2 linked regions of the Hahella chejuensis KCTC 2396 genome follow. The protein of the gene in region 1 interacts with the protein of each later gene in a pairwise test. Links are inferred from orthologs where the notes say so. Each region holds a gene or a part of one and is shown in the gene's direction. Other genes may lie near its edges.

Region 1 (7,934 bases):
GAACGCATGCAGTGGGTGGAGGAAAGCCTGCAAACCTTGCAGAATCCCGATGACGCTTTGCAGGCGCGCCTGGAAGGCTATCTTGAATTGCGCATGCAACAAGAGGACATCCTGACCCGTGAGCGTAATCGTCTCGCGGATTTGGAGCAGTCGATGCAGGGCGATGAATCGTCCCGGCAGCGTAATGAGATGGTGATTCAGAACATGCGCAGCCGGATTGAATCATTACGCATGCAGCATCGGGAAACGGATATCCGTAAAAACGCCTTACGGGATCAAATGGCGGAGGATCAGTACGACCTTGAGAATGTGATCGGACTGCTGGCGGAAGATGCGGACGAAGGACAGCTGCAACGGGACATCGAGCAAATTGTTGGTAAGGTAGAGCGTCTCGGCGCTATCAACCTGGCGGCGATTGAGGAATATGAAGCCCAGTCCGAACGTAAAGTCTATCTCGACGGTCAGCATGAGGACTTGCAGGAAGCATTGGAGACCCTGGAGAACGCGATTCGCAAAATCGATCGCGAAACCCGCAACAAGTTCAAGGAAACCTTCGACCAGGTCAATGAAGGTCTGCAGAATTTGTTTCCCCGCGTCTTTGGCGGCGGCAGCGCCTATCTGGAGTTAACCGGGGAAGACTTGCTGGAAACCGGTGTCGCCATTATGGCGCGGCCTCCAGGCAAGAAAAACAGCACCATTCATTTGTTGTCGGGTGGAGAGAAAGCGCTTACCGCCATTGCGCTGATCTTCTCCATCTTTCAGCTTAACCCCGCGCCGTTCTGTATGCTGGACGAAGTGGACGCGCCATTGGACGACGCCAACGTGGGGCGCTATGCTCGAATGGTGAAAGAAATGTCGGATCAGGTGCAGTTCATCTACATTACCCACAACAAGATCGCCATGGAAATGGCGGATCACTTGATGGGGGTCACCATGCATGAGCCCGGCGTGTCGAGACTGGTTTCCGTGGATGTTGAAGAAGCGGCCGCAATGGCTGCGTTGTAAGGGCGCGCTGCATTGTAAAGCAGCGGCGAATTGAATAAATTAACTCGCCAATCGATAAGAAATAAAGGCGGGATCAGGTTGGCGAATACCATGATGATGTTTAGTTGGGGATATTAAATTAATGGATATCAGTTTGCGTGAATGGCTGATCATGATAGGCCTGCTCATAATTCTGGGCGTGGTTATAGATGGTTTTCGCCGAGTCAGAAGAGCGCGCAAGGATTCATTGGAAATCTCCCAGGGTATGGGAGGCAACTTCGAAAATACGCCTATCGATGATGATTTTAACCCGGAGCTGCCAAGCAGTGGCTTCAGGGTGATCAAAGATGGCAAGCCAGCTGCGGAGCAGAACTACACTCGGCCGATTAAGGAAGTCAAATACAAACCTACCTTCAAACCCTGCGAGAAGCTTAAAGAAAGAGAGCGTCAGCAGGACGAGGAGCATTACGACCAGGACATGGCGGAGCCGCCGATTCTGGAAGTGGATGAGGCGTTGGAAGCATCCATGTCCAACCAGGGCTATGGAAGAAGAGAGCCGGAGTTCGTCGAAGAGGGCGAGAGGGAAGAGCGCCTGCCGGAAGAGCAGGAAAACTTCTCACCTTATCAACGCTTCGAGCAGGTTAGGGATGAACAATATGAAGAAGAGTTTGTCGAAGAGGACGCAGAAGCGGATGACGACGGGCGCTACGGAGACAGCCCCTATAAAGAGTTTCTGAAGCGGGATAATTTCCGCGTGCAGGGATATCAGGGCGGGTACGACAGTCTGCACGAACATGAGCCAGAGCCTGAGGTGGAGTTCGAGCAGGAAGAGCCACAGGATGAAGTTGAAAAGGAAGAGGACCTGCATGCGGAGCCGATAGACAGGCCGGTCTCCCATGAGGAATCCCAACATGAACCTATGCTTGCGTTTAAAGACAAGTTTCTGAAGAAAATCAGTGCGATCCAGCAGCAGGCTGGACTCAACGCCAGTTCCCAGCGTAGTGAAGATGCGCCGAAAACCCGGGAAGAGAAGGTGAGTCGAACCGCTCCGGCAGGTAAGCAGCCGAAGACGCTTCAAGAGATTCTGGTTATCAATGTGCTGAGCAAGGATGAAGAGGGCTTTGATGGCGCTGCGTTGCGCAATCTGGTTGAAGCCTGCGGTATGCAATTGGGCGACATGGCGATCTTTCATCGATATGAGCATGACTTTGATGAAGGCCCTGTCCAGTTCAGCATGGCGAACGCCAGAGAACCGGGCGTATTCGGTCAGGACATGGCGACGCAGCGCTTTCCCGGCGTCTGTTTCTTTGTGCGCCTGCCTGGGCCGGATAATAGTATGCGCGCCTTCGACTACATGGTGGAAACCGCGCAATGCCTGGTGCGTAATCTGGGCGGCGAACTTAAGGATGAAAATCGCAGCGTTATGACGGCGCAGACTATTGAACACTGCCGTCAACGCGTCAGGGAGTTTGAGCGTCGCATGCTGTCGTCCCGGGTATAAACCCGGGGCTCCGCTTCCGGGTATGTCCCGGAGTATGGGCCTGTAACGAACAATATTGTCGTTATATTCGCTATACTTTAATCCGAATCAAAGACTTAGATATACCGCCGCGTTGGAGTTTCCGTGCGGCGGAGTCGTCTGATAATTATTCAATAATCTGCCTCGGAAGAATGAACTCATGTCGGAAGTCCCTGCCGCCATTCAGGAAGAGCTGAATACGCTTCGCGAAACCATCAACGATCATAATTACCGTTATTACACTCTGGATGATCCCTCGATTCCCGATGCGGAATACGACCGTTTAATGCGTCGGCTGCGCGAAATCGAGGCGGAGTTCCCGCAAACGATCACGCCGGACTCGCCGACCCAACGGGTGGGCGCAGCGCCTGCGGAAGGCTTCGAGACTGTATCTCATCGCCTGCCCATGCTGTCTTTGGACAATGCGTTTGAAGAGCAGGATCTGCTGGACTTCGATCGCCGTGTGCGGGAGCGCCTCAAGGAAGCGGAAGACGCGCGCATCGACTACTGTTGCGAACCGAAACTGGACGGCATCGCTATCAGTCTGTTGTATCGCGATGGATATTTGGTGCGTGGTGTGACTCGCGGGGATGGCTCCGCGGGTGAAGACATTACCGCGAATGTTAAGACGGTAAAGAATATTCCGCTTAAATTACGTGGAGAAGGGTATCCCGCAGAATTGGAAGTGCGCGGTGAAATTTATCTGCCCAAGGCCGCCTTCGACGCCATAAACAAAGACGCGGCGGCGAAAGGCGAAAAAACGTTCGTCAACCCGCGCAACGCCGCGGCGGGAAGTCTGCGCCAGCTTGATCCGCGCATCACCGCCAAGCGGGCGTTGGAAATGTGTTGCTACAGCGTAGGCTATTTCGAAGGGGAATTGCCGGGGACGCAACACGATATTCTCACGCAACTGCAGCAGTGGGGGCTGAAGATCAACAGCCAGATGAAGTTGGCGTCAGGGGCGCAGGAGTGCCTGGATTACTACCGCCATATCATGAGCGTTCGTGACCAATTGCCGTACGAAATTGATGGCGTTGTGTTCAAGGTTAATCGCATAGATCTGCAGCAGGAGCTGGGATTCGTATCGAGGGCTCCGCGTTGGGCGATCGCGCATAAGTTCCCCGCCCATGAGGAAATGACTGAGCTGCTGGCGGTGGATTTCCAGGTTGGCAGAACCGGCGCCGTGACGCCGGTGGCGCGCTTAAAGCCGGTATTCGTGGGCGGCGTTACGGTCAGCAACGCCACCCTGCACAATATGGATGAGATTCGTCGCCTGGATGTGCATATTGGCGATACGGTGATCATTCGCCGCGCGGGGGATGTCATTCCCCAGGTTGTCAGTGTGGTGCAGGACCGTCGCCCGGAAAACGCCGTTCCGGTTGATCGTCCCGAGCACTGTCCGGTTTGCGGCTCTGACGTGCTGCAACTGGAGGGCGAAGCGGTGGCGCGTTGCTCCGGCGGACTCTATTGCTCCGCGCAGCGGAAAGAGGCGATCAAGCATTTTGCATCCCGCAAAGCTATGGATATCGACGGTCTGGGCGACCGACTGGTCGAGCTGCTGGTGGAGAAAGAGTTAATCGACTCTCCCGCCAGTCTGTATTCGCTGAAAGCGCCTGATGTGGCGGGACTGGAGCGCATGGGCGAAAAGTCTGCGCAAAACCTGATTAACGCTATTGAGGCTTCCAAACAGACGACATTCGCCCGCTTTATCTACGCTTTGGGCATCCGGGAGGTAGGAGAAGCCACGGCCAAGGTGCTGGCGCAACACTTCCCAACCCTTGATCTGCTGAAGCAGGCCACTGAAGAGGACTTGGTGGAGGCGCCGGATATCGGTCCTATCAGCGCAGGCCATATTCGTTCCTTCTTTCAACAGGAGCACAATCTTGAAACGATTGATGCGCTGTTGAATCAGGGCGTGAGCTGGCCTGAAGTGGTCGTACGCAGCACGGAGACGCTGCCGCTATCCGGCCAGACCGCGGTGGTTACCGGCGTCCTTGCGGATTACAGCCGCGACGAGGCGAAGGATTTATTAACCCGTCTCGGCGCCAAGGTGTCCGGCAGCGTGTCCGCCAAAACCGGTTTTGTGGTGGCGGGAGAGAAAGCGGGCTCCAAACTTACCAAGGCGCAGGACCTCGGTGTGAAAGTGCTGGATGAAGACGCATTCAAGCAACTATTGGAAGAGCATCAGGCGCATTTGGGCGGCGAAGCCTGATTGCACTGATCCTTTTGTTCCCAGCAACGGCCGCTTCAGCGGCCGTTTTGCATTCCAGAGGCTGCCAGGCGCAGAACCTATTGTTTTCAGACAGGTGGAAGGAAGCTATTTGTCTGCCTGATTAAGAAATAAAAGGGCGGCAGTGTGATCCCGGTTGGGTTTCTGGCCCCCTGCTGTGGTTACAAAAAACAAAGTTTTATAAGATTTTGTAAAACTTGAATAATAAAGCGTGGAATGCACATCTATGGGTCACCTGGGTCTGGCCCAGCGCAGCGGAGTTAAGTTGGCGCTGAAAACGCCTGCGCTGGTTATCACTTCTTTACTACTCGCCTCCTGCGGCAGCGATACAGCGCCGCCCGAAGCCATCCGAATTTTGGGAAAACCGCCGGGAACCGCTTATCTGGGCGTTGAATACACTTATGAGTTCGGTGTGGACGGCGGCGATGGTCTGGTGGATTTCTCCATGACTAACCAGCCGCGCTGGCTGGCCCTGGAGTATGTCGACAATACCTTCCGCAAAGGCGTTATCATGCGCGGCATTCCCGGCGTTAACGGAGGCGGAACGGCTGAAGACGCGCTGACCCCCGGCGAGGCGCAGGAAGTCTCGCTGACAGTGTCCGATGGCTCCAGCGTAGGGGAGACCCGCTTTTCCTTGTTCGTCGACACCAATACCTATGAGTCTGAGGCGCTGACGGTGGCGGAGAACGCCATTGGCGAGCGTCCCTCGAAGTTGATCGACGCCAACAATAACGGCCAGGAAGACGAGGGCGAAGAAAAGGAAGTGATTCCACTGTGCTTTACGGACGCGGAGGGGACGCCGCTTTTTTCTGAAGAAGATATCGCCTTCTTTGAAGAGCGTCAGCAGGATGATTCGCTGGCGGTGCGCCCCAAACTCCATTACTTACCGGTATTTCTGGAGCAGCCCTCGGTTCAGCGCGTCATACTGCGCTACTCTCTGACCAGCGGCTCTGGCGACGGCGCGACGCCGGGAAGCGACTTTCTTATTGAGACGGCGAGAAAAGACGGGCAGGTCATCTCGGTCGCGGACGGCTTTCTGACCTATGATCCGGGCGTGCGCTATTGTCATGTTCCGGTGTTTATCAACGACGATCGCGATGCGGAAAAGACCGAGAATATCGCGGTGTCGATCACTCACTACGAGGGTGGGCTGCTGGAGTTCGCTGATCCGGTCAACACTACCATCTCTATCACTGACAACGAACCTGTCGCCAGCTTTAAGGTCTCCAAAGCATCCGTGTCCGAAGGTCACTACCTGAATGTGGAAGTGACCCTGGACAAGGCGCCGGAACAGACCGTTTATGCGGAGTTTGTCGTGGATGCGGACAATAGCGACGGCGAGTTTGAAGGCGCTGATGCTGACTTGAGTCTTTACACCGGAGAAGGCGGGGTGGGCAGCCTGATTACGGACGGCGTCAGCGTGCCTTTCGAAGCGGGCGAAACCAGTAAAACCGTCAAACTGCAGGCGACGGCGAATGGCGACGCCACGTTGCGGGATGAGAAAGTCACCTTCAATTGGCGGCGCAGCGGCACGGTGAATCCCAGCGAAGAGCCCCTGGCCGTCTACGTTAACCAGTGGTTGAACGCGGTGGAGTTGCCGCTCAACAGCGGGGCGAGCGTCGCAGAGGCGATTTCGGGATCGCAGTCGGAATTGTTTCTCGCCCGGGTGAATGGCGAAGAAGCAGGCAAGCTGGCTAATTCTGACATCATGATCTATGACCGCTTTGGCGCTTTGCATCAGAGCATTAAGCTGGAAGCGGCGACCTATGCCGTACGCATCAAAGATATCTGGTTGTATGAGAGGATCAATCCGGCCAATGAGGATGAGATCACTCAAGATATATACGCGCTACTGGAAGTGGGCGGTTTGTTCGCGCCCCCAGTGGAGCCGCTGCAGGAAAGCGACCTGGGCGGTAAAGACGTGGTGGTGCAGAAGTATCAGCGCATTAACAATGTCGGCGCCTTCGAATTACAGTGGGCCAAGCAGATCGGCAGCGTCTGGGATGACGAGCCCGGCGCGCTGTCTGTCGACCTCAGTCAGGAGGTGCTGGTGGTCGGCGCCACGTCGGGCCTGGTCGGTGAAGGAGAAAACTCCGGGCGCCGCGACGCCATGTTGATCAAGTTTGATAAGAACGGCGCGCTTATGTTCGCCAAGACCTTCGGCTCTTCCGGCGATGATGTGTTGCTGGGAGCGTCGCCGGAATCCTCCTCCAATCATAATGTCATCGGCTTCAGCGACGGAGCGGTGGAGGATAACGGCTCCAGTCTTGGCGGTTATGACGCTGTCATTGTGTCCTACAACGATGACGGCGACCCGCGTCGTGTGGCGCAAATCGGCTCCAGCTATGACGATGCGGCGCTGGATGTCAGCACTGTCAGCAAAGGCTTTGTCTCCGCAGGCTACACCAATGGCGTACTGGTCAGTGGGGAGCGTAACCGCGGCGGCCAGGACGGCTACCTCGCCTACCATCAAAACGCCAGTGAAATTACGGCCTACGCTCAAATCGGCGGCGCTGCGGCGGACTCTGTGCTGGACGTTAAGTCGCTGGGCGATGAGGTGTATGTGTCCGGCGTGACGGCGGGGGACATTTTTGACGCCGGCGCGGCTCAGGGCGGCGAGGATGGCTGGTTGGCGCGCTATGACGTGGTGAAAGAAGAAGTGCTGGATGAAGGGGAGGAGCCGGGCGAAGGCGAGCAGGTGACCAAGCTGAAGAATATCTGGCGGTTCCAGCAGGGCGCGGCGGGCAACGAAAAACTCTCCAACCTGGCGACATTCGGCAGCGCTAAGTTGATTTCGGTGGAAGAGGCCCAGACTGACAGCGGCGTAAAAGTGACGCTGAAACCTCTCTCAGTCGTTGATGGCGTGGACTTGAACGCCGCCTGTCGGGCGGACCCTAACGGAGACTGTTGATGGTCGGCCTGGGTTAAGCCCAGGCCTCCACTTCGAAATGGGCGATGGCCTTCAGGATATCCGTGGCGGTCAGTACCCCAATGACTTCGCCCTGGACGTTGCGCACCAGGGCGCCGTCCAGATCCCTTTCCACCAAAACCAGGGAGACCCGGCGCAAATCCGCATCGTCGCCCACCATCAGGTAGGGGGCGCACAAGTCGGCCAGCGTCGCCTCGGGCTGCTCCAGTTTCGCCTGCAGCAACTCGCGCTCAACCAGAAAGCCCACCACTTCCTGATCGTCCCGCACTGGC
Region 2 (5,026 bases), 630 kb from region 1 along the record:
GTCACGCTCCTGCTACTGTTAACTTGTCACGCGTTAAGCCTAAGTTACCGCAACCGCAAATCTCCCACTGTTCTGGCTTGTAACGCGGCGCTAATTGCGGGGATTTGGGGCGGAGGCGCCTTACTGCAGCAGCTGGAATGGACAACGCCGCGAGGAGACCCCATCCAAGTCAGTATGGTGCAAGCAAACATTGCCCAAGAGGTAAAATGGCTCAGAGAGAATCGCGAGGTTATTACAGAGACCTATCTGACTCTCACCGAGCCGCTATGGGACAGTGACCTGATTATCTGGCCGGAAACCGCTCTCCCTTATTTCAGCAGCCAGGCGGGCCCACTGCTCAAACAGCTGGACAAGCAAGCCACAGAAAACAGCACTGCCTTGATGATGGGCATTCTCAGCGCGGATAGAGGTGAAGACGCCAGGATAAATGTTTACAACAGCTTTATCGCGCTGGGTCAGGGCGAAGGCGCCTACAACAAGCAAAAGCTGGTGCCATTTGGTGAGTATGTACCCTTGGAATCATGGCTGCGCGGGCTCATCGACTTCTTCAATTTGCCTATGTCCAGCATGCAAAAAGGCTCTCCAACACAAGCCCCAATTCGTTTTCGGGACGCAACCCTGATGCCTTTCATCTGCTACGAGGTCGTGTATCCGGATTTCGTTGCAAAGTTGGCGCAACAACCTGAGCTATTAGTGACGGTCAGCAATGATAGTTGGTTCGGCGCCTCTATCGGCCCGCATCAGCATCTACAAATCGCACAGATGAGAGCCCTGGAGAACGACAAGTACATGTTACGCTCCACCAATAACGGCATTACCGCCATCATTGACCCCCATGGCCGCATTGCCTCCCGGGCGCCGCAGTTTCAGGCGACAACCTTAAGTGGAACGGTAGAACTGCGCCAAGGAGCCACCCTCTTCTCACGCCTGGGGTCCTGGCCAATCCTGATCATCGCGACGCTGTTGCTGGCTGGCGCATTACTGCTGGGACGGCGCGAGCAGACTGAGGCTCCCGCCGCCGCTTTGGAACAGGCGGGCTAATCTCCGCCTTCCGAATCTCTCTCTCCTTCAAGCTCCGGCTCATAAGGCCAACGGGACGTAAGCCGTTGAAAATAGATACCCTGGCACCGGTGACAGGCGTCGATATGCGAAGTTTCCACCAAGCAAACCATTTTGCCGCACTGATCACATCTTAGGACACCAGGGCAAGCGACCTCTCCGGCAACATAGGTTCCCGGATCATGGTGTAGTTGATAGTCCAACTTTTCCAAGTCCACCAATGTCTTATCAGCGATAGACAATAACGCGTCGCCGATGCGCTGCTCAATCAGGTCAAGGTCCAGCTTCAGCCACTCGCGCAGCCCCTTGCCGGTCTCTGCGACAAAGTGGTAAAGCTCTTTCATGTCGCGTTTGACGTAGGCTTCCAGAAGATTCCATTCCTCCTTGGTCAGTTTCGCCAGCCCCTGCTCAAACTCGACAGCCTGATCAATCTCCTGCTTAATGGTCTCCCATGTCTTTACTTCAACATCAGCGAGAGATTTCTCAACGCGTTGCAGAATATTGTTGTACGCCTGCACGACATGTTCAGGCGCTTTATCCTCCTGCTTCATACCTTAACCTCCCGGATATGCGAGATCTTGTTTTCAACCCTACTCCAACCCTATCTGTAGTCAACACTATTAGGTTAGAATAAACGGCTTTCATGGCGGAAAGTCCGCCATTAACCCATTGTGTTTACACGCCCCAGCGCCTTGCCGACGCAGAGTCCATCAGTAAGGATTATGTCATGCTTGCAAGCCGACGTTTTTGATCCGGGGCGATAAACCTTAATTAAAGCGATCAGGCGACAAAAGACGACCGATGGAAGAACTGTACCACCCAAAAAAAGTTGAGCAGGAAGCGCAAAAGTTCTGGGAAGAAACCGATGCATTCAAAGTGGACGAGGAGCCAGGCAAAGAGAAGTTCTACTGCCTATCCATGTTCCCCTACCCCAGCGGCAAGCTCCACATGGGCCATGTCCGTAACTACACCATCGGCGACGTCATCTCCCGCTACCAGCGGATGCAGGGTAAGAACGTTCTCCAACCCATGGGCTGGGACGCATTCGGTCTCCCGGCGGAAAACGCAGCGCTGAAAAACAACGTCGCGCCAGCCAAGTGGACTTACGAAAACATCGCTTACATGAAAAACCAGTTGAAGCTGTTGGGCTTCGGTTATGACTGGAATCGCGAGCTGGCCACTTGCCGCCCGGAATACTACAAATGGGAGCAGTGGTTCTTCACCCGTCTTTACGAGAAAGGGCTGGTCTACAAAAAAATGTCCACGGTCAACTGGGACCCCGTGGATGAAACCGTATTGGCCAATGAGCAGGTTATTGACGGTAAAGGCTGGCGCTCCGGCGCGGTTGTGGAGCGTCGCGAAATCCCGCAATGGTTCATTAAAATCACGGATTACGCGGAGCAACTGCTCAATGATCTGGACAAGCTGGAGAATTGGCCCGAACAGGTCAAAACCATGCAGCGCAACTGGATCAACAAGTCAGAAGGGGTCGAGTTTCACTTCAAACTGAAAGATCACGATGGCGATCTGCAGGTATACACCACGCGTCCAGACACGATTATGGGCGTGACTTATGTCGCTATCGCGCCGCAACATCCGTTGGCGCTGGAAGCCGCCGCCAGTAATCCCCAGTTGGCGAAGTTCCTGGATGAGTGCAAAAACACCAAAGTCGCGGAAGCCGACATGGCCACGATGGAAAAGCGCGGCATGGACACCGGGTTCTTTGTCATCCACCCGCTTACAAATGAGCCTGCGCCAATCTGGGTCGCCAATTTCGTCTTGATGGACTACGGTTCAGGCGCTGTCATGTCTGTCCCTGGTCACGATGAGCGCGACCACGAATTTGCGCTGAAATACGGCTTGCCCATCAAGCAGGTTATTTCCGTCATCGACGCCGATGAGGTGGATATTCAGGAAAAAGCCATTACAGAAAAGGGTATCCTGGTCAACTCCGGCGAATTTACCGGCATGACTTCCCAGGAAGCTTTCGATGCGGTCGCTGAAAAACTGACCGCCATGGGAATCGGCGAGAAAAAAATCAACTATCGTCTGCGTGATTGGGGCGTATCCCGTCAGCGTTATTGGGGCGCGCCAATCCCCATGATGACGCAGGAAGATGGAACAGAAGTTCCCGTTCCTTTAGCGGACCTTCCAGTAAGGTTGCCTGAAGACGTGGAAATGGATGGCGTCAAATCCCCCATTAAAGCCGACCCTAACTGGAGCAAACGCAGCTACAACGGCCAGCCCGCCACTCAGGAAACCGACACTTTCGACACCTTCATGGAATCCTCCTGGTATTACGCGCGTTTCTGCTGCCCCAACCTGGAGTCAGCCATGCTGGACCCTGCGGCCGCCAACTACTGGTTGCCTGTAGATTATTACGTAGGCGGCATCGAGCACGCCATTTTGCACCTGCTGTACTCGCGCTTCTTCCACAAATTGTTGCGTGACGAAGGCTTGGTGGACAGTGACGAACCATTCAAGAAGCTGTTGTGCCAGGGTATGGTGATCGCGGAAACCTTCTACCGCGAAGATCCATCCAGCAAGAAAACCTATTTCAATCCCAGGGACGTTCGCGTTGAGCTCGATACCCAAGGCAATTCGCCAAAGGCGTTTCTCATCGAAGATGGTCAGCCTGTTATCATTGGACCCAAGGAGAAAATGTCCAAGTCCAAGAACAACGGCGTTGATCCGCAAGAGCTGATCGACAAGTACGGCGCCGACACCGTTCGACTGTTCACTATGTTTGCGGCCCCGCCCGAGCAATCGTTGGAGTGGTCAGAGTCCGGCGTTGAAGGACAACATCGCTTCCTGCGCCGCCTGTGGAAACTGGTGCATACGCACGTTGAAAAGAAAGGAGCTGCGCCGCTGAATGTGGCCGAGCTGAACGAGACCCAGCGCACACTGCGCCGCAAAACTCATGAAACCATCAAGAAGATGACCGATGAGTTCAATCACCGCATGGCGATCAACACTGGCATCGCTATGGTGATGGAACTGTTGAATGAGTTAAGCCGTTTTGAAGATGACTCCCCCCAAGGTTTGGCGGTTGTGCAGGAGGCGCTTGAAACAGCAGTGCTGGTGTTGGCTCCGATTGTTCCCCACATCAGCCACGGCCTGTGGCGCGAGCTGGGACATGAGGACGTCGTCATGAACGCCCCCTGGCCGCAACTGGATGAAAAAGCGCTGGAGAAAGACAGCATCGAACTGGTCGTTCAGGTGAACGGAAAACTGCGCGCGCGTATTCAGGCGGCGGCAAGCGCCAACAAAGATGAGCTGGAGAAACTGGCGTTCGATGATGAAAACGTTCAACGTTTCATGGAAGACAAAACCGTCGTTAAAGTCATCGTCGTACCAGGAAAACTGGTCAACATCGTGGTGAAGTAAAGCGATGCATATCGGTATCAGACTAATGCTGGCGGGGATTGTCAGCGTTCTCGTCAGCGCCTGCGGCTTTCATTTGCGCGGTCAGATGGAGCTATCCCCTTCCCTCCAGGCGCTCAATCTGAGCTGCCCGGAGGGCGACGCCAGGGTGCTTTGCGGACAAATTCGCGAGCGCCTGCAGAAAGCTTCCGTTCAAGTCAGCGATGGTGGAGCGGATGCACCCACCCTGGCGATAGGCGGCATTGAAAATAGCCGTCGCGCCGTCAGTTTGGACAGCAGCGCCAACGCCGCAGAATATGAGCTTTCCCGCAAAGTCACTTTCAGCCTGACTGACGCTCAGGGAGAATCGTTGATTCAAACAACGTCGCTACAGCAATTCCAGTCTTACCAATATGACAAACTCAGCGTACTTGGCAAAGAAAAGGAAGAGAACAGCATCCGCGACGATCTGGACAAGTTACTCGCCACGGAAATACTCAATCGTCTGGCGGTATATAGCGAGCAAGCTTCGGCGCCGGCGGCGAACTGAGTCTTTCTCATGCGCATCAAACCGGAGCAGCTGCAAAGTAACCTGAACAAACAT

The links.
Region 2: the proteins of ligA (region 1) and leuS interact in binary tests that used the Escherichia coli proteins (3 or more experiments, as listed by UniProt). The link is inferred for Hahella chejuensis KCTC 2396 from one-to-one orthologs.

The regions. Positions count from the first base shown.
Region 1 is NC_007645.1:4,856,081-4,864,014, reverse strand. The notes cover bases 2,203-5,189. They hold ligA (NAD-dependent DNA ligase LigA), read left to right. Parts: upstream 2,203-2,663; coding sequence 2,664-4,715; downstream 4,716-5,189. Other genes in these bases: HCH_RS21200 (hypothetical protein), read left to right, coding at 4,960-5,189; zipA (cell division protein ZipA), read left to right, coding at 2,203-2,485. In the rest of the region: chromosome segregation protein SMC, read left to right, coding at 1-1,005; more of zipA, read left to right, coding at 1,127-2,202; more of HCH_RS21200, read left to right, coding at 5,190-7,644; HCH_RS21195 (CBS domain-containing protein), read right to left, coding at 7,658-7,934. UniProt on the Escherichia coli protein: DNA ligase that catalyzes the formation of phosphodiester linkages between 5'-phosphoryl and 3'-hydroxyl groups in double-stranded DNA using NAD as a coenzyme and as the energy source for the reaction.
Region 2 is NC_007645.1:5,490,567-5,495,592, forward strand. Bases 1,475-4,653 are described here. They hold leuS (leucine--tRNA ligase), read left to right. Parts: upstream 1,475-1,860; coding sequence 1,861-4,446; downstream 4,447-4,653. Other genes in these bases: HCH_RS24045 (zinc ribbon-containing protein), read right to left, coding at 1,475-1,610; lptE (LPS assembly lipoprotein LptE), read left to right, coding at 4,451-4,653. In the rest of the region: lnt (apolipoprotein N-acyltransferase), read left to right, coding at 1-1,041; more of HCH_RS24045, read right to left, coding at 1,038-1,474; more of lptE, read left to right, coding at 4,654-4,972; holA (DNA polymerase III subunit delta), read left to right, coding at 4,982-5,026.